3 regions of the Acholeplasma equirhinis genome follow, and region 3 is predicted to be linked to each of the others. Evidence: a T-box and tRNA genes for the amino acid it is inferred to sense, from the RefSeq annotation. Region 3 holds a T-box; the other regions hold tRNA genes.
The links. The T-box of region 3 lies ahead of serS (serine--tRNA ligase). A T-box ahead of a tRNA ligase gene usually reads a tRNA of that ligase, here a tRNA-Ser.

Region 1: it encodes a tRNA-Ser, which carries the amino acid that the T-box ahead of serS (serine--tRNA ligase) is inferred to sense. The anticodon was not compared.
Region 2: it encodes a tRNA-Ser, which carries the amino acid that the T-box ahead of serS (serine--tRNA ligase) is inferred to sense. The anticodon was not compared.

What each region holds. Positions count from the first base shown of each region.
Region 1 is NZ_JAFIDC010000001.1:243,184-250,020, reverse strand. Features, by position in the region: gene JV173_RS01110 (InlB B-repeat-containing protein) at 1-262, opposite strand, end outside; gene JV173_RS01105 (hypothetical protein) at 615-1,112, opposite strand; gene JV173_RS07160 (helix-turn-helix domain-containing protein) at 1,350-1,598, shown strand; gene JV173_RS01095 (hypothetical protein) at 1,715-2,950, opposite strand; gene JV173_RS01090 (phospholipase D-like domain-containing protein) at 3,035-3,430, opposite strand; gene JV173_RS01085 (helix-turn-helix transcriptional regulator) at 3,435-3,695, opposite strand; tRNA gene JV173_RS01080 (tRNA-Ser) at 3,956-4,046, opposite strand; gene ptsP (phosphoenolpyruvate--protein phosphotransferase) at 4,057-5,772, opposite strand; gene JV173_RS01070 (ATP-binding protein) at 5,772-6,837, opposite strand, start outside.
Region 2 is NZ_JAFIDC010000001.1:272,960-279,796, forward strand. Features, by position in the region: gene JV173_RS01225 (hypothetical protein) at 80-826, shown strand; gene JV173_RS01230 (L-serine ammonia-lyase) at 965-2,176, shown strand; gene JV173_RS01235 (hypothetical protein) at 2,192-2,614, shown strand; tRNA gene JV173_RS01240 (tRNA-Ser) at 2,768-2,858, shown strand; gene JV173_RS01245 (bacterial Ig-like domain-containing protein) at 2,980-3,558, opposite strand; gene JV173_RS01250 (extracellular solute-binding protein) at 3,733-4,881, opposite strand; gene JV173_RS01255 (ABC transporter permease) at 4,878-5,741, opposite strand; gene JV173_RS01260 (ABC transporter permease) at 5,738-6,568, opposite strand; gene JV173_RS01265 (ABC transporter ATP-binding protein) at 6,555-6,837, opposite strand, start outside.
Region 3 is NZ_JAFIDC010000001.1:1,259,920-1,266,756, reverse strand. Features, by position in the region: gene JV173_RS05970 (phosphate propanoyltransferase) at 1-398, opposite strand, end outside; gene JV173_RS05965 (HIT family protein) at 501-917, shown strand; gene JV173_RS05960 (sensor histidine kinase) at 898-2,211, opposite strand; gene JV173_RS05955 (response regulator transcription factor) at 2,208-2,864, opposite strand; gene serS (serine--tRNA ligase) at 3,064-4,332, opposite strand; T-box leader at 4,383-4,586, opposite strand; gene JV173_RS05945 (ABC transporter ATP-binding protein/permease) at 4,603-6,837, opposite strand, start outside.

The sequences.
Region 1 (6,837 bases), 1.0 Mb from region 3:
CTGTTTTGCTACTTAATTTTCCTCCTCCAGTTGACATAAATGATGGTTCCTTACCTATGCTAGTTACCATATAACCATCTATCTCAATGGGTATGATGAGTGTCTCTAATGATTGTCCAGCCTCTGTTAACCCCATAATTGTAACTTCCTCGGCATATAGAGTATAAAAAAACAATTCGGACTCCAATAAATTTTCTTTAGGACTGCAACCTGAAAGAACAATAATTAATACCGAAAAACAACAAATCATGATTTTCTTCAATTCAAATCCCCTCTTATAATTTATCTTATAATAACTTAAGTGATGCGTTACTTAAAATCTTATCTATTATTCGTAATTCCTAGCAAAATCTACTTGGACTAGAATTTGATAATTTGATGTTTAGGTTAATTACTTAATTATAGCATATCTTTATGATTTGATTAATTCTCTTCAAAAAGAGCCAAGTAAATTTAAATAAAAAAGGTCTGACACTTAGAGCGAATTGTAATTCGCTTTTGTATCAAACCTATAATTTCTAAATGTGGTAAAGAACTTACAGGGATACCATTTAGCACCCCTGTATGATTTTTAGCACCCTATGCAAATAGTCAACCAATATTCTATATGATTATTAACTATCTTTTTTTATAGCTTCAACAAGTAAATCGACTGCAACACCAATATCGATCATGTGGATCAGATCTATTTCATAAACTCTAAGCGTCATTGTTCTATCTTTTATAGTAGCATATCCAACTTCAATCCAATAGAAACAAAACATAAACACATTAGGTAGATTGTGTTCTTCAGGTATTTCTAATTCAATAAGGATTGGTGTAGTTAGCTTCCAATCTTCCATATTTTTATTATCGATATCCTCTTTGAGACGTAATGAGTAGACTCCATTTCTGAAAAAATAATGTCTTGACTTAATCTGATTCTTTTTAAGATAAGAGATCAATTTGCTGTCATTTGTAATGGTGACAAAGTCTCCTTCTTCTCTATAAAAAACATCAGTGTACATGCCATTGATTAAATCAACAACATAGCCCCCGTCTCCATAAGGTTCAGGGTGAGGATAAAACTTCTTAATCAAATTTCTTGGTACGTTAATTTCAATACTTTTCATAAGTATCTCCTTTTGGTGAATGCCATTTTTTTCACAGGATTAACCTGCATTACCCTTTGTACCAAGGCATTTTTAATTATAATTATAATTGATAGGTGAAAGATCAATATTTGTAATACAGTTTTTAACAACAATAAAAGATTATCCACAATGATGCGATTTCGTGAGTCAAGAAAAAAACGATATATGTTAACGTCATAAATAGCGTTATTGATTGATACGTGATATATTTAGTACATGAAAAATAAACATATTGATACAAACAATATAAATTATAGACTCGGACAAAATATTGCCAGACTACGTGTGGAAAATGGATATTCTCAAGAAGCCTTTGCGCTAGAATGCAATATTTCTAGAGCTTACTATGGTAGGTGTGAATTAGGTTTACACTCTTTTACTGTTGATAAATTGAACTTGATAGCAAATCTATTAAGTGTAACTGTATCAGATTTATTTATTTATTCTAACGATTCTTACATATAGAAAAGTTAATTTTAAAGCCTTTAGCGATTTACAGAATATCAGTTTTCCTAACAATGATTGCAATCACATTTCATAAGTGTGAGACATTGTGATATTGTATTAAAAGATAGGGTAAATCATTCGTTTGTTAGGGCTTGAAAAAATGCTAGGATAGTACTTGCGTTAGTAAAATCGACGTCTTGATAAACCATCAATGAGGACGCCTCACTATAAGCACCATCAAGCACCGATGAAACCCACTCGGTTGTCACTTTATTGTCATAAAAGGCTAGTTGATACGCGCTTAAATTTAAAATGTCATTGGATAGCTCGTTTTCTGCTAGCTCAATAAATACCCCATAACTTGCTTGTTTGTTTAATGCATCAAAATTAGAATTAAAGTCTTTGTATTGTCCTTCACTAAATAAGCGAAGCCCGTCTTTATATACCCCTACGTTTAAATCGTCACTCGTCTCAAAGTAAGCACGGTCCCATCCGGTTGCCTCTAAGAGTTCAAACCATAGATTAATTGGTCCATCAAGTTCATCTGCGTAGGTAAACACCATGCCATGTTCATTATATAAAGCCAGTTGTCTTGTTTGATTAATACCATTACGTAGGGTTGTTCTTGTTTGATTATCGCTATTAATCCAAACTATCGTGGACTCAACATTTTTGTTGAAGTCCTCTCTAACTAGTAATGAGGCGTACTGATTGGTTTTTAGGTTATCTGCTTTATATTGATAGTTATTCTCATTTGAATAACTGATTTGATGAATCGACTGCTGCTCAATAAACTCAAAGTAGTCGTAGCTGTTTATTTCCTCAATATGCCTTAATTCATTTAGATAAAAATCGTTATCATCAAAGCCCATCTTAATACTAGCCACAAACGCATTTTCATCTTTACCATTTGATAAGACATCGTTGTAGTCAAAAACAAGGTTGCCACCCTCTGTTAAAGTCAACTTAAACAAAACCGTCGTGCCTTGATTGGTTTCTAAGTTACCTTCAAATGTTTTCTTTGTGGTTGTGTCATTTTCTAATTTAAGTCTAAGTTGATTTAATAATCGTTGGTAATAGGACAAATGCATCGATAAATTAACTTCAAACGTGTCATCATCTAATGTTTCATACACGTTTAAAAGTGTTTCGCGAGCAATAAACTTATCATCACTAATCGTTGATTCTTGATGAGTGCTTGTTAATTTATTTCTTTTTTCATCGTCTTCGATCAAAAGCTCACTTAATTCACCATAATACAAACTAACGGCTTCTTTGATTGTTTTTGGTTCTGCTTTGTTAGACTGCTCACATGCTGCTAATGCGGTGATGAGACATAAAAATAAAACAAATACACCTATTTTCTTCATTCGTTCTTTCCTCCAGTTATTTAATACGATAAGCTTATTGTATATTAACTAGTTGATTTATACAAATAATAAAATAAATATGAATTAATTCAAGTTCTGCAAACCTCTTGCAGTAATATTAGATTTAAACTTTACTTTGTTTTTAATCCATTCAGCACATTCTCTTGCGATGACTCTTTGAGTAAGCTGATTTCTTAATCTAATCTCAAACTCAGTACCATACAATGAACTTTCTCTAAGTTGCTTAGGAATGTAGAACTCCTTATCTTCTTTATTGATGGTGCCTTTAATACCTTCACTAACAAAGGTTGGTGCAGGAAAAATGAACTCTAGTTCTTCTACAGATTCAAGTTCTTTTTTTAGTGTTTCATAAGCATAAATAGAGAAAAATGATGCAACAATTTTTATTTTACTCCCAGGAATGATTTCCTTACGTAGATCATCACCTAATAACTTCGTTTTATTATCCAATAGTTCCATTAAGTTAATTCACCTCAATTCCATGCTTGATAAAGTATGTTGCGAGTTTTCTTTTAACTTTAATGGTAGGTTCATGTTTACCTTTTTCCCATCTATTGATAGATTGAAAGGAAACTCCCAATAATTCGGCAAACTCAGTTTGTGTTAAAATGAGCTTTTTTCTTAATTCTTTAATCCCCTCAGCGTATGTCATGGTTATCACCTCAACGTTTATGTCAAAATTATAACACTTTTTTATCAAATGACAAAGAAAACTTAAACACATACCTGTTTTTATTATAATTATTATCTAAAATTTGCCATTATCCGCCATGACCGATTTTAAACCTCTACTTAAAATTAAAATGTAATCGTGTATTTAAGGCCATAATCGTGTTACTAAATATATGATGTATACAATATCAACTGATTTATAGTTTTAATAACGATTTTAATAATTCAACTGATTTCTGAATATAGGAAAAACTTCCCTTTCTTCATGAAAAAAAGGTCCGATACTTTTGTATCAAACCTATGCATTCAATATGGCGGAACAAGGGGGATTTGAACCCCCGCATCCTGTTACAGACCTACAAGCTTTCCAAGCCTGCCTCTTCAGCCACTTGAGTATTGTTCCATCAAAAGAGCTAGTCAGCTAGCTCTTTATAATATACTTCAATAAGTTCATGTACTTCTTTGTTTGTTTCTAAGGTTAATGCTTTATTTACAATCGCTTCTAATTTACTGTAACTTGCTTTACTAATTAAGTATTTAATCTCTGCAATTGCATTTGCATTCATCGATAGATCATCGACACCTAAACCTACTAAAAGTAATGATTGTTTTGGACTTGATGCCATCTCACCACAGACAGAAACTTTTTTACCAGCTTTATGTGCTACATCCACAACTCGTTTGATTGTTTGTAATAACACAGGATGATACGGTTGATAAAGATTCGTTACTTTTTCATTTGTTCTGTCAACTGCAAATAAATATTGAATTAAATCATTTGTTCCAATAGAAACAAAATCTACATACTTGATTAAAGTTTCAATATGTAGTGCAGCAGTAGGCACCTCTACCATGATACCAAATTTTGGAAGATTTACATCCACAAATTCTTCTTTTAATGAAGAAACTGCAAGATCTAATATCTTCTTAGCCTCATCAATTTCTTCTTTAACTGTTACCATAGGTAACATCAGTTGAATGTTTCCAGATAAATTCGCTTTTAACACCGCTCTTAATTGTGTTCTAAAAAGTGAAGGGAATGAAAGTGAGTATCTAATCGCACGATTACCCATAAATGGATTTAATTCATTACGATGTGAAAGATATGGTAAATCTTTGTCACCACCGATATCTAGTGTTCGTAAAGTAACACTTTGATTGAAAAATGATTTAGATACTTCTTTATAAAAGTTTGTAAGTTCTTCTTCTGTTGGGAAATCTTGGCTTTCCATATATTGGTTTTCAGTTCTTAATAAACCAACGCCCATGGCCCCAACTTCTTTAGCATTTTCAACATCTTGAAGTTCAGAAATGTTTGCAAGAATGCCAACTTCTTTTCCATCTGATGTTTTACCATTTTGATTTTTAAGTTGTAGATAAATTTGTTGTTCCTTTAAAATTTGTTTTTGCTTTTCCATGAAAAGCGTAATTTCATCATCATTTGGATTTAAAATTACAAATCCTTTTTTACCATCTACAATAGCAAGTGTATTTTCAGGTAATTTTGATACATCAATACCTGAGATTGCAGGAATACCTAAGTGACGCGCAAGTATCGCAGCGTGACTTGTTTTTGAACCTGAGGTTGTAATAATACCTTTAATATATTTCTTATCTAAAGAAACAGTTAAACTTGGCATAATCTCTTCAGCAACTAAGATAACATCTTTAAAGATTTGACTCTTTAAAGACTTCATACCAGAAAGTGCACCAAGAACACGTCTCATGATGTCTTTAAGATCAGAAACTCTCTCTTTAATATACATATTTTCAGATGCTTCGAATAGATCAATCATTTCAGAGATTGACTGACGGAATGCATAATCTGCACTATAATTATCTTCTTTAATTTTCTTTTCTGTTTCTTCTCTTAGCATCGGATCTTCTAGCATTAAACTTTGTGCATTGAAGATGGAAGCTTGATCCGGTCCAACTTTTTTCTCGACATCACGATAAAGTTCTTGAAGTTCCTTTTTTGATTTTTCTAAAGCTTCGTTAAGTCTATTTATTTCAATTTCAGGACCTTTCCCAAGTTTACTTACTGAAATCAGCGGTACTTCATTTAAATGATGAATCTGTGCAATTGCTATCCCATTTGATGTTGAAATACCATAGATTTTGTTTTCCATTATATAACCTCTCTATTGAATGCCTCTACAATCGCAAAATCGTTATCTTTAACGATTGCAAGTGATGTTGTTACATAGTTAATAATATTTGATACACGTTGTGGTGGTACGGCAATGAATAATTGAATTGAAAGTGAATTATAGAACTTCATCATTGCATCAATTCTTGATTCATCCATGTTATTGAATGCTTCGTCAAATAATACGATACAACCTGAATCCACTCTTCTATTTTTAGTTAAAAGTTGTTGGAATGAAGCTGCAATAACAATATAGAATGGTACTTGGGTTTCACCACCAGATTTTTCTCTAGAAACTTTTGAAAAGTAAGATTTATTACCGTTTTCTGAAGTTACTTCAATATCGTAACTCATATAGTAACGATAATCTAAGAATTGTAATGCAAACTTATCATTTTCAGGATCAAATGACGCAATTCTATTGAAGAGTTCCATTAAAACAATTTCATTCTTCTTAGTTAAGTTTTCAGTGAATAATGTGTGATTAAAGATCGCTTCACTGCCCATAATAATGTCGTAATATGTCTTAAATTCTGGATTTTCTGAAGGTTTTGTAATTAATTGGTAACTATCTACACCAAACTTTTTACCTTCAAGTGCCATGTTGAGTTCAGCAATTTGAATTTGAGCTGCTTCAATTGAAGCACGAAGTTTACCAACAAATTCTTCTCTAAATCCAATTTCAGAAGCACGACGTAGATCGATTGCCTCTTGTTCATATTTCATTAAATTGTTGTCTCGAATCAGATTGGCTTCACGTTCGAAGTGAATTAATTCACTGATATCCGGAGCTGCTCCAAAGTGGTAGTTTGCAATATATACACGCATTAAGTTAATCACTTCGTTTTCAGCTTTAGCATTTTGTGCATTAATTGCAACCGTACTTTGTGCAAGATCACGACTAATTAGGTCGTAATTGCTTGAGTATTTTTCTTTTAATGCATTAAATTGTGAATATGCTGTATTGATTAAAGTTGGATACTTTGCGTGTAATTGTTTTTGCTCTTCAAAGTATTCATCAAGATTTGTTCTTGTTTCTTCAATT
Region 2 (6,837 bases), 990 kb from region 3:
TACTTAAGTACTGGACTTTTTTATAAATGAGTATTTAATGTTAAAATTAAATTAGAAGAATCAATAAAGAGGTGTCAATATGAAAAGTTTAGTAAGTGTTTTTTTAACATCGTTATTTGTAGTTTTCTTAACTGCATGTTTTGGAACAAGAACCGATCTATTTTATTTATCAGTCGAAGAAACTACATATTCAATTTCATCGGATGAAACACTACCTGAACTTTTTGGATATCAAATTGAGTCTATAGAACTTGAATTTACTGATTTAAATCAAACTGTCAATGATGACTACACATATGAAAAGAACGAATTTGGTGATTTTTCATATTCTGATATCAAACTTTATCAAATTAATCTTATGATTAGACTCAATGGTGGTTCACCATTTGATGTTAATTTAGAATTTGGTGGTAATGCGAATCCAGGAAGAAAAAATGCTTATAAATTTACTGCAAACATTCCACAACTACATCATGAAACAAGTGAATATAGAATCGTATTAGAACTAAATAGTAATACTGGTGGTAATTTCAATAAACTTGGTTATATTTTGATTCAATTCATTAATAATAAATCATCAGAATATGATCATATCTATAATCTTAGAACTGAAATTGAAAATCAAAGAATTAAATCACTTAATAATTTAGATAATTTATTTTATAATTTCAAAAGAGCTGACTACACACAAGAAAATTGGAACCTTTTATTTTCAATTGAAAAAGATGCAAGATCTGCGATAAATCAAGCTGAAACTAAAGAAGAAATCTTACAATTTTTTAGTAAAGCAGTATCAGATTTGAATGCAGTTCCAAAAATAAATTAATGTAAACTAGATGATTGAGAATACTTTAAAGACTTGAAAAATAAGTGAAAGTTTGATACTTTTGTATCAGGCTTTTTTCTTTTAATATTTATGCATATTATAGTGCTATAATTAAATCATGAATTGTGAGGGAAAAATATGCTATCACTTAGATCACTTTATAAAATAGGACATGGTCCATCATCCAGTCATACAATGGGGCCAGCACTTGCAATGAAGACCATTGTAGAAGAAAATCCAGAAATTACATATTTCAAAGTAACTTTATATAATTCACTTGCATTAACAGGTAAAGGTCATCTAACTGAAGATGCGATGTTAGAAACAGTACATCCAAGAGAAATTACTTTTGATACTAAAATTGACTTAGAGAAGTTTGCGAATACAATTTTAGTTTTAGGTTATAAAGGTGATGAATTAGTCTCAACCGATGAAGTAAAGTCTACTGGTGGTGGTAGAATTGTTTTTGTTGGTCGTGAATCAGAAGAAGTTCAAGTTTATCCTCACAAGAATTTCAATGAAATTAAAGCATATTGTCGTCGTCACAAAATTTCACTATATGAATATGTATTAAAGTTTGAAGGTGAAGACATAATTGACTATTTAAAGTCAATTTGGGAAGCAATGAAAGCTGCTGTTGAACGAGGCATTAAAACAGAAGGTGTTTTACCTGGACCATTAAAGGTTCAAAGAAAAGCAAAAACTTTATTTGAAAAAGTAATGGCTAAAGAACCTTCTGAAATTACAGAAAACAGATTAGTTTCAGCTTATGCATTTGCAGTCAGTGAAGAAAACGCTGCAGGAGGTATCATTGTTACTGCACCAACTTGTGGTGCTTGTGGTGTCTTGCCGGCTTTGTTATACTACATGAGACATAAGCATAAATTTATTACAGACGAGAAAATCATTAAAGCACTTGCAGTTGCTGGTTTATTTGGTAATTTGATTAAACATAACGCATCTATCTCAGGTGCTGTTGCTGGTTGTCAAGCTGAGGTTGGATCTGCATGTTCAATGGCTGCAGCGGCTCACGCAACACTCTTTAATTTAGATATTAACCAAGTTGAATACGCAGCAGAGATTGCAATGGAGCATCATTTAGGTTTAACTTGTGATCCAATTAATGGATTTGTTCAAATTCCATGTATTGAAAGAAATGCTGTTGCAGCACTTCGTGCGATTGATGCATGTGGACTTGCATATTTCTTAAGTGATTCAAGAAAAATTTCATTTGATACAGTCATAGAAACAATGTACCAAACAGGCTTATCTATGCATACGGATTATAAAGAAACATCCATTGGTGGACTTGCTAAAAATTATAAAAGTACAGACGAAAATTGTTGGTAAGGAAAGGAATTTATTATGTTTAAATGGTTAAAAAAATTATTTGAAAAACAAGAAGATGATTATTCTGATATTCAAAAAGAACACAAAAGAAAGTTTGTTGAATATTTAGAAGAACATAAGAATGATAGTCCAACTTTAGAGGCTATGTACATTATCTTTAATAAACAAGATATTGAATTAGCACAACTTATTAGAGATAACAATTTAGAAGTTATGTATGATCATATTTTGGATGATGGATACTTTGAAGTTTTTGTTCAAGACGAAAACACGATATTAGAACAAGTTTATGTAACAGTTGGTATCGAAAGTAACTTACCATTTATAAATACACAACGTGTGGAAGAACCGATAGAGATTAATGCAGATATGACTGCTAAAGAAATTGTTGAATTTGTCATTAAAGAAGTTAAATTACAATTAATAGCGATTAAATAAACTATAAATTGAGAGCCTTGGTGAACTGCACCCCATTTAGTAGACACTAATAAAAAAAAGGTATATCTATAAATTCATTATAATTAGTAAACATCTCTATAATAAACATATGGAGGTGTTTTTTTTGAATAAAGTTTTATAATATTTTTAAGTGGAACAATACTCAAGTGGCTTAAGAGGCTCGTCTCGAAATCGAGTAGGTCTGTAACAGGATGCGAGGGTTCAAATCCCTCTTGTTCCGCCATCTTTTGGAAAGTACACACTAAACCTTTATCTTTTTTAAATACCTTAATAAAAAGCCATACACTTTTCATATATAAGTGTATGGCTTTTTAATGAGTTATATTATTTATTTTGGAATAGAATTACCCTACATAAATTAAGAATGTGGTAGAAATACCTTCTAAAGTTTTATGTGAAATGTTAACAGCATATACAGAGTAACCTGAATCTGCTAAATCAATATCAAATATATTAAATGAAAAGTCAGAAAGTGGTGCGTCTACAGTTTCAAAATTAGCTGTTAAATAAGTTAAAAATAAACCATCAAGTTCAAGAGTTTCACTGGTTGGAACTGTTTGATAGAAAACTGTTGCTGGAAAATCTGTAATATAAACCATTTTAATTAAATTTGGAGATTCTTTTACAAACACAGTAAAGTCAGCTTCAAAATGATTGTGTTTAACTCTAATTGTATGTGCTCCTAACTGATTTAATGCTGTGTTTGATAGTGTGTAATCATCAGCAGTTAGATCTTTAACATCACCATTACTGTTGTAAGATTGAACTTTTAAACCAGTTGCATCAAATGTTTCACCTAAAATGTAAACTGTTTTATTTGGTGCTTCAATTGAAATGCCAATCGTTGTAGGGAATAAACCCGTACATCCGACTAATATCAATGTAAAAAAGAAAGCCATTATTGACAATATTGTTTTTTTCATATTATCCTCCTACCCTTTATATAACTGAAAAATAATTACATCTCACGTGTTATGCTTTATGTTGAATGTCAATGTCTATAACCTATTAATTCTATGTACTAATAGTTGAACCAGTTTTCCATATATAAAAAAGGTGAATCTATTAGGATTCGCCTTTTGACTTTTGTTTATTAACTATGAACGTACGTTATCAACCATTGTATTGATTTTATCAATATTAGCTGCTGATAAAGTAGTTAATGGAACCAAAACGTTTGTAGCATTCTTATTGTAGTAAGTTAAGTTAGCAAGTGCCCAGTTATGATACCATTCATCTTCGCTGTCAAGATTTGCAACGATTAAATCGTATGCTTCAACTAATGCAGTTGCATAACCAACAACTTCACTATTTAATGCAACAACTTCAGGATCAAGTAAGAAGTTGATAAACTCATGAGCCATATCTACTGACTTAGAAGTTGTAGGAATAACTAAGTTATCCATGAAACCCATTGTAGTTTCTGGAATATAAATATCAAAAATTGCTTGAACTTCTTCTAAAGTTTTACCGTCTTCTAATTGAATGTATAAACGATCTAGATAGTCACCTGTGTAAACAAATGCCATATCAAGGTTGTTTGATTCTACATTACGTTTAAGTAAATCATCAGCCCACTCAACAAAATTTGCTTGAAGAATAGCTTCTTCAGCGGCATTTAATGAAGCAGTTGTAACTGTGTTAATATCTTGTTCTAAATAGAAAGAAGCAGCAGCATAAGCATATTGAGGTACATCATACATACCGCGTCTCACATTTGCAGGTGTTAAACTTGGATCGAAGAAAGCACTCCAACCATGCGTTTCAAGTGCAGTTTTTAAACCTTCAACACGATTGTTATAGATAATACCGAATGATCCCCAGAAGTATGGAACTGCATAATCTGTATAATCAACAGTTTTACCAGTTCTAGTAAGTGTTGTTGCAGTCATAGCTTCAAAGATATCATTTACACCTTCCATATAAGTCACATTTGCATGATTAGGTAATTTAGTGTAATCAAGTTTAACTAACATATCTTCATCAACCATACGTTCAACCATATAATCTGATGGAATTACGATATCGTAAGCAGTTGTACCACTTTTAATTTTTGCATAAAATGATTCATTTGAATCAGTGACATCGATAGAAACACGATATCCAGTTGCATCTTCAAAAGCTGCAACAACATCATCATTGATGTATTCGCCCCAGTTAAGGATGCGTAAGACTTGTCTTTGATCACATGCAACTAGCAATGTGATTGCAACAATTGCAAACATTGTAATAACTAATTTCTTCATTTTTTCTTTCCCTTTCTCTTTCTTTGAAGTATTTGTACGGTTATTAAACTTATTAATGTAAATAGGGTTAATAGAGTAGAAAATGCATAGACTGATGGTGTAAGATTACGACGACCTAGTACACCATAAATCCATATTGATAAGTTATCATACCCAGCACCAGTAGTGAAGAAACTGATGACAAAGTCATCAATACTCATGGTTAAGGCAAGAATCATTCCTGAGAAGATACCTGCTTTAACTGCTGGTACAATAACAAGATGAATAGCTTTCATAGGTTTAATACCTAAGTCCTGAGCTGCATCAATTAAGTTTGGATCAAGTTCTTTTAATTTTGGTATTACACTTAGAATGACATAAGGTAGTGTAAAGAATAAGTGTGCAAGTACAAGCGTTGTAAGACCAAAGATCTCAGGGAAGATAATCATTAAAAATCTAAACATGATCATTAATGAAAAACCCGTGACGATATCCGCATTTAAGATTGGTACATTGTTTAAGAACATAATTCTACTGCGTGCTTTCTTAGGCAAGTTATAAATACCTATCGCAAAGATTGTACCAAGCACAGTTGCAATTGTTGTTGCAATTGCAGAAACTAAGAATGTATTTGAGATTGCATTTAATAAGTCAGGTTCACTAAATATATTTAGATACCATTCAAATGTGAAACTATCAAAAATTGAAGTGTTTTTACTTGAGTTAACAGATTGTATCGCAATAACAATAATTGGTAAATAAAGGAAGATAATCATTGTAATTGCAAATAAAACGGAGAAAACTTTAAGAATGGGTTTTAAAAATGAATAATCTTTATAACCATAATCAGAAACTTTTGCTTTTTCATATTGATTTGTCATAATAGCGTTTCTCCTTCCTTATCAAACTTACGGATTAGAAGGATTGCTAAAAAAATGATTAATAACATGGATGCTGAGAGTAGTGCACCATCATTAAAAATTGTGTAGTTAAATTTAGTTTCAATAATATTACCTAAGAATACCATGTTGCCTTTAGATAAAATCTTTGGAATTGCAAATCCTGAGAATGTAGGTAAGAAAACCATGATTGCCCCTGTAACTACACCTTTAAATGAAAGTGGGAAGGTTACATAAAGAAATGTTTTAAGTGGTGTTAATCCTAAATCGGAAGATGCTTGATTTAAACTTGGATCAATTTTTTCTAAAGCAGTATATATTGGAAGAATCATAAATGGTACATAGGTGAAGACCATACCAATTAAAATACCAGTTGGTGTACCAATTAAACCACCTAATGGACTAAATCCAATGAGTTCTACTAATATGTTATTCTCATTCATAATATTTGCTAATGCATCAATTCTTAAGATTAGATTACTCCACATAGGCAGAATCATAATCGTCATAATTGCAAACTTATTATTAAACTTACTTTGATAAATAATGTATGCTAGCAAATATCCAATAACAAAACTGATTAAAGTTGTTAAAGCGGCATAAGTTAAACTGTTTGAAAATGCAGTTGTAATCGATCTTTCTCCAAACATATCAAAGTTTTCAAATGTGAAATGAACATTTGAAAATGAAATATTAGAAGTCATATCTGTGAAACCTAATACAACTAATGCAATCATCGGAATGAAGACAAGAAGCATAATCCAAACAGTATAAGGAATAGATAAAAGTTTATACTTACTTGTTTTCATTTGAAACCCTCATTAAATGAATTTCATATGGGTCTACTTTTAATCCAATCTGGCTACCAAGTTCAAATGATTCATAATCATTTACTAAAACTTCTTGATTATCAATATTGACAATCAGTTCATTATGAACACCTTTGAAAAGTGAGAAGGTTACAAGTCCTTTAATTGTTGCTTTTTCAACTGGTACGACATCAAAGTCTTCTGGACGAATAACAACATCAACAGGATCACCAATATTAAACTCATCATATCCAATGTACTTAAATTTA
Region 3 (6,837 bases):
AATTCTTTAGCTTCTTCTAATGAGAAGTGAATGTGGCGATCTGCAATAATAACACCTTCAGATAATTCAACTTCGCCTGCAGGTCCAACTAATTTACAAGCACCACTGCCTTTAACATCACCTGATGAACGAACTGGAGCTTGGAATTTGTAACGGATGCAATCCGATTGTGATAATTCAACTTGTGATGCAGGTCTTACTGGTCCTAAGATACGGACACCTTCAAGGGCAAGTCCACTTGGTGATACAACAGTTACCTTTTCTTCGGCAGCATATTGTCCAGGTTGACTTAACATCTTAAAGACTTTTAGCTCATAGCCCTTTCCAAATAAGATTTCTAAGTGTTCTTGGGTAACGTGAACGTGACGTCCTGAGATCCCAACTGGTATATTTTTCATGATTAAACTTCCCTTCTATATAATCAATTTGATTATAACACTAAAAGAACGCATCACCTTCATAAAACAATTTGTTATAATGTATTTAAAGGAGTAAGACATATGAAAACCATTTTTTCCCAAATTATCGATCGTGAAATTCCATCATCAATTGTTTATGAAGATGACCTAGTGATTGCTTTTTTAGATATTACACAAGCAACCCCTGGCCATACACTTGTTGTAACAAAAGTGCCTTATCAAAATATTTTTGAAGTACCTGAAGAAACACTTAAGCATTTATTTGCTGTTGTACAAAAATTAAGCAAAGCTATCTTTAAAGCCTTTGATGCAAAGGGATTAAATTTACTTAATAACAATATGCCTGAAGCAGGACAAACTGTCTTCCATTATCATGTTCACATTATTCCTCGCTATGAAAAAGAGGAAGTTACCTTTAAACTAACAAATCATATGAGTACTTTAAATAGTGATGCGTATAAAAAAAGAGCAGCAATGATTATTGCGGCTCTATCGTAAATAATACACCATTTTGGTAATTTGTAACTTCACATTTTAAATTAAATCTATCAAGTGTTTCTTTAACAATTGCTAGACCTAATCCGAATTGTCCTTTAGATCCTTTTTCATATGCTTTAAAGATCTTAGGAATTAAGGCTTCATCAATTTGCTCACCGTCATTATAGATGGTGAGTTTTTTTGATTTTAATTGGATCACAATTTTGGTTTGAACATATCTTACTGCATTATCGACAATATTTGAAATGGCAACATAAATGTTTTCACGAACCATTCTGTGTTTCCAATCTTCTTTAATATCAACAATAAATTTAGCTTGTGTTAAATACTTATAGTGGTTAACCACTTGTTCAATGATTTCCTTCATTGAAATCATTTCGCGGTCGCCACCTAAATCAATATAACCAATTTTAGAATATTCAATAATTTGTTTAACTTTATTGTTTAAAACATCTGCTTGTTTAATAATAAGTTCTGCTGATTTTGAATCTTCAATGCCATCTAAAATGGCTTCTGCATAAGATTTAATCACTGCAATTGGTGTTTTCAAATCATGACCTAAGTTTTGGATCATTTCTTTTTTTGTATCTTCATTATTTTTAATCTCAACACGCATATTATCAATTGCTTTTGCTAAGCTTGAGATTTCTTCTGCACTGTCAATTGCAATCTCGGTTTGGTAATTATCTTGAACCATTTTGTCTACAACAAGTTTTAAATCATTTAACTTTTTAACGGTATTACTACTCCACAACCAAATGATAATCATACCAAGCGCTAGAATATTAATAAACGCCAAGGTTGTATAGAATGGTACATTCCCGGTTAACTCATTAATATACGCTTGTGTATTTGAAATTACAATAATCGCATACCTTGGATGATTAATATCATCAATGATTTCACCTAAGTAACTATAATTTCCAAATCTTGTATATTCAATATTCTTATAACTCAAATGTGTATTATTTAAGAAATACTCATTCTTAATCAGATTAATGATGTTATTTCTTTCTTTTGCATTTACAACATTATTTGAAAATGCCACCAAATCACCATTCATAATGATGAAGAAATCATTATACATAGATTCGTATTCAAAGTTGAATGTAACTGCGTTTGGATCATATTCTGACTTTATTTTTTTATAGTATTCACTTAATAAATATGCATTCTGGTTTTCATATCCTCTAGCAAATGAAAGGTTTAAAACGAATAAAAAAACCACACACGCCATGATGGATACAAAGCTAAATATAATATTTATTTGTGTGGTTAATTTAAATTGATTCATAATAAGCGATAGCCGTACCCATAAATCGTTTCAATTCGAAGTAGTGGCATCTTAGCGCGTAAACGTCTGAGCAGATCGTCAACAACACGGTCAGATCCAACATAGTTTTTACCCCAAATTGATTCAAGTAACATTTGTCTTTCAATTGGTTGTTGTTTATTCTTTAAGAACACTAACAACATTTCAAATTCTTTATTTGTAAGTTCGATTAATTGGTCATTGTGTCTAATTTCACGAGAATCTAATGAAATTGTATATTCAGAATACATCATATGTCCAGGTCTTGCATTCTTACGATTAAGAATTGCTTTCACACGTAAGATTAATTCTCTTGGAGAATATGGTTTTGCAAGATAGTCATCGCTACCTAATTCTAATCCCTTAATCTTATCAAGTGCTTGGTCACGAGCAGATGTAAAGATAATTGCTGCTTCAGGATTTACTTTTTTGATTGATTGAATTAAATCAAATCCATCAATTTCTCCTGTTAACATGATATCAAGGATCCAAAGATCAACTTGATCTGCAATATGCGGCATTGCAGATTCACCATCATAAAATACTGTCACATCATAATTTTCTCTAGCTAAGTACTTACGGATAATTTCTGATAAGTCTTTTTCGTCTTCAACATAATAAATTTTCACTGTCATACACCCCTTCTGATTAAGTGATTCTTTCCTTAATTTTATCACATAATTATGTGATTGATTTAAATTAACAAAAAGAGCCGCCTTATTAAGAAATCTTAATCGGTATGGCTCTATAAAAAGAGAGAAAAATGAAGTACTTATAGTATAAAACTTGTTGAACAAATCTTCAATAAATGTTCAAAACTATGTGAAACTTCATTTATTTGATTACTTTTTCTCTTAAATATGGCACTAAAACCTCAGGAACGGTTACTGTACCATCTGCGTTTTGATAGTTCTCTAGAATCGCAATAATTGTTCTACCTACAGCGAGTCCTGAACCATTTAAGGTATGTACATACTCAGTTTTAGCATCTTTATCACGTTTGAATCGAATGTTTGCACGACGTGCTTGGAAATCACCTGCATTTGAAATTGATCCAATTTCTCGGTACATATTTTGTCCTGGTAACCAAACTTCAATATCATATGTCTTTTTCATACCAAATCCCATATCACCTGATGATAATAAAACAACACGGTACGGCAAGTTAAGTAGTTGAAGTACAGCCTCACTATCTTTAAGCATTTGTTGGTGTTCTGCTTCTGATTCTTCAGGACGAGCAAATTTAATTAATTCAACTTTATTGAATTGATGTTGACGAAGAATCCCTCTTGTATCACGACCTGCAGATCCTGCTTCTGCTCTAAATGCAGTTGTGAATGCAACATAACGAATCGGCAACATTTCATTTGGAATAATTTCGTCACGGTAAAGGTTAATCGTTGGAACTTCAGCAGTTGGATTTAAATACCACTCTGTACCTGCTAAATTAAATGAGTCTTCTTTAAATTTAGGAAATTGTCCGGTTGCAAACATACTCTTTTCATTAACAATATATGGTGGAATGACTTCTTTATATCCTTTAGATGCATGAAGATCCATCATGAACGCGATTAATGAACGCTCTAATCGAGCAGCAAGTCCCATATCAACAACAAATCTTGTGCCTGTAATTTTAGCAGCACGCTCAAAATCTAGAATACCTAACGATTCCCCAATAGCAACATGGTCTTTAATTGGGAAATCAAATTGACGAATTTGACCCCATTTTCTAATTTCAACATTATCTTTATCGTCCTTACCTAGTGGCACTTCATCAGCTGGTAAGTTTGGTGTAATCGCAAGCATGTCAAAAATTTCTTTTTCAATTTCAGCAAGACGTGCTTCTTTTTCAGGAATTTCAACTTTAATTTGTTCAACTTCTGAAAGTAGAGATTGCGCATCTTTGCCTTCTCTCTTATATTGACCTACTAATTTTGAGATTTCGTTTCTCTTAGCTTTTTTAGTTTCAACATCATTAATGATCTGTTTTCTTTCTTCTTGAAGTGTTGGCAATTTCTTTAAGTAACTAAAATCACCATTTCTACCTTCTAATTTCTTTAGAACAAAGTCTAAATTTTCAGTTACAAATTTTAAATCTAACATGATATTTCCTCCTTAATATATAAAATAAAAGTCCTTAGGAAAAATGAATTCCTAAGGACGAATTTAAATTCGCGGTGCCACCTTATTTCTATGAGTTTTCTCATAGCGCTTTTAGCATTTTTAACGGAATGACCCGGATGGTTTTACCACCACTCCAGAGTAGATTCATTAATGACTAGTTATCTCTTCTCACCAACCAGAGACTCTCTTTAAACTAAAGTGCACTAATTACTTAGCTCTTTCAACGTGTTATACCTATTATATATTATTTTATTCTGTACGTAAAGCAACAACTGGGTCTTTTCCTGCTGCAATTTTAGAAGGAATTAATCCCGCAACAAATGTTAAGACAATAGAAATCACAATTAAACTGATTGCATGTACATAATAAAGTTCAGCAACGTTTTCTGTACCGGTTGCATCTTGTAAGATGATATTAACTAAAGGTACGATACCATAAGTAATGACAACCCCTAAGACACCTGCAATAAATCCAACAATAATTGTTTCTGCGTTAAATACTCTTGAAATATCTTTCTTGCGTGCACCAATTGAACGGAGTACACCAATTTCTTTTGTTCTTTCTAAGACGGATGTGTATGTAATAATACCAATCATCACTGATGATACAAAGAGTGAGATCGCAGAGAATGCGATTAAGACTGCAGAGATTGAATCCATAATTGTTTTAATCATAGATAAAGCAGATGCAATATTATCGGTATGATGAATTTGGTCATCTTCTGCTTTATCAATGTTATAGTCTGATAAGATTTTAACAATTGCTTCTTTTGAATCAAAATTATTTGGATAAATTAAGATTTGAGTTGGTAAATTGTTACCACCTAAAGCATACATTTGTTCTTCTTTAGTGTTTTGTCCAAAGAATGGCATATTACCAATAACATTAAGATCTGAGTCTCTTTGTGCAGCTACAATATCTGATGCCATATTCTTTTCTAAGACTGTACGGCTGACATTAGGTGAATACATGATTGCTTCACTCGCAGTAACAAATTCACTGTCTGATTTTACAATACCAACAATCTTAATGGTTATAACATCATTTGAATTTGAGTTGTAAACATCTTTAAGTTCAGCTGTGCTCTTTGTTTTATATGTATTATCTTCAAATTTATAGTATGCATTATTTGTAATGATTTTAAATTCTTTACCAACGATATCACTAAATGGTACAACAACATCTTCGCCTGTTTCAAAACCTAAAAATTCTAAGATTTTATTTGGTACTCTATGTTGGTTGTCTACAACTAAAATCGCTTCGTTAGCGGATTCTTGATAGAAATTACCAGCAACTGCTACAAAGAAATCTTCTAAGAAATCAACCGTATAACTTGATTGTGTAACGTAATTTCTACCGCCATTATTCAGTGCAGTTGAAGGACTCTTTGGATTATAGTTTAAAGTATCTCCAGCAAGATAGAAATATTGACCGGTAAAACCATAACTGTAAACGACTGTACCATATTCATCTAAATCACTAGACTCAAGATATTCAATATATTCTTGACTAAACTTGTTGGTTGCAAACCCTGTAGATGTTTGAGGATCATAACCACCAACACCACCATCAATTGGAGGTAGTGGATTTAATATTTGTTGGCGTTGATCAAGGAGTGCATTCATATCAATGTAACTTCTTGAGATGGTGATTGGAAGACCTGCAAATGTGCCGCGTTCCATATCATTTAAATAGTCTGTAAATCCATATTGAAGTGATAATACAAGTGCAACCCCAATAATACCAATTGAACCTGCTAATGCAGTAATTAAGGTTCTAACCTTTTTAGTAAGTAAGTTTTTAAAAGATAATTTAAGTGCTGTTAAGAATGACATTGATGTCTTCTTTGTATCATCTGCTCTTAATTCATCCACTTTAGGGTTGTATGGATTGGTATCACTAATAATCAATCCATCTTTTAATCTAACAATACGATTTGAATACTTTTCTGCAAGTTCACCATTATGTGTCACCATAATAATTAACTTATCTTTTGAGATTTCAGTTAAAAGATTCATGATATCAACAGATGTTTCTGAATCCAGTGCACCAGTTGGTTCATCAGCTAAGATGATCGATGGGTTATTAACTAAAGCACGTGCAATCGACACTCTTTGTTGTTGACCACCTGATAATTGATTAGGTTTTTTATACATATGGTCTTTAAGTCCGACTCTTGCAAGTACTTCTTTTGCGCGTGCTTGACGTTCTTCTTTAGTTACACCTGATAATGTTTGTGCAAGTTCAACGTTTGAAAGTACATCTAAATGTGGAATTAAATTATAGTTTTGGAAAACAAATCCAATTCTATGGTTACGATATGCATCCCATTCTTTATCTTTATAGTTTTTAGTAGAAATATTATCAATCACTAAATCCCCACTATTGTATCTATCCAGTCCACCTAAGATATTTAATAGTGTGGTTTTACCTGAACCTGATTCTCCTAAAATTGATACAAATTCTTGTTTTCTAAAAGATAC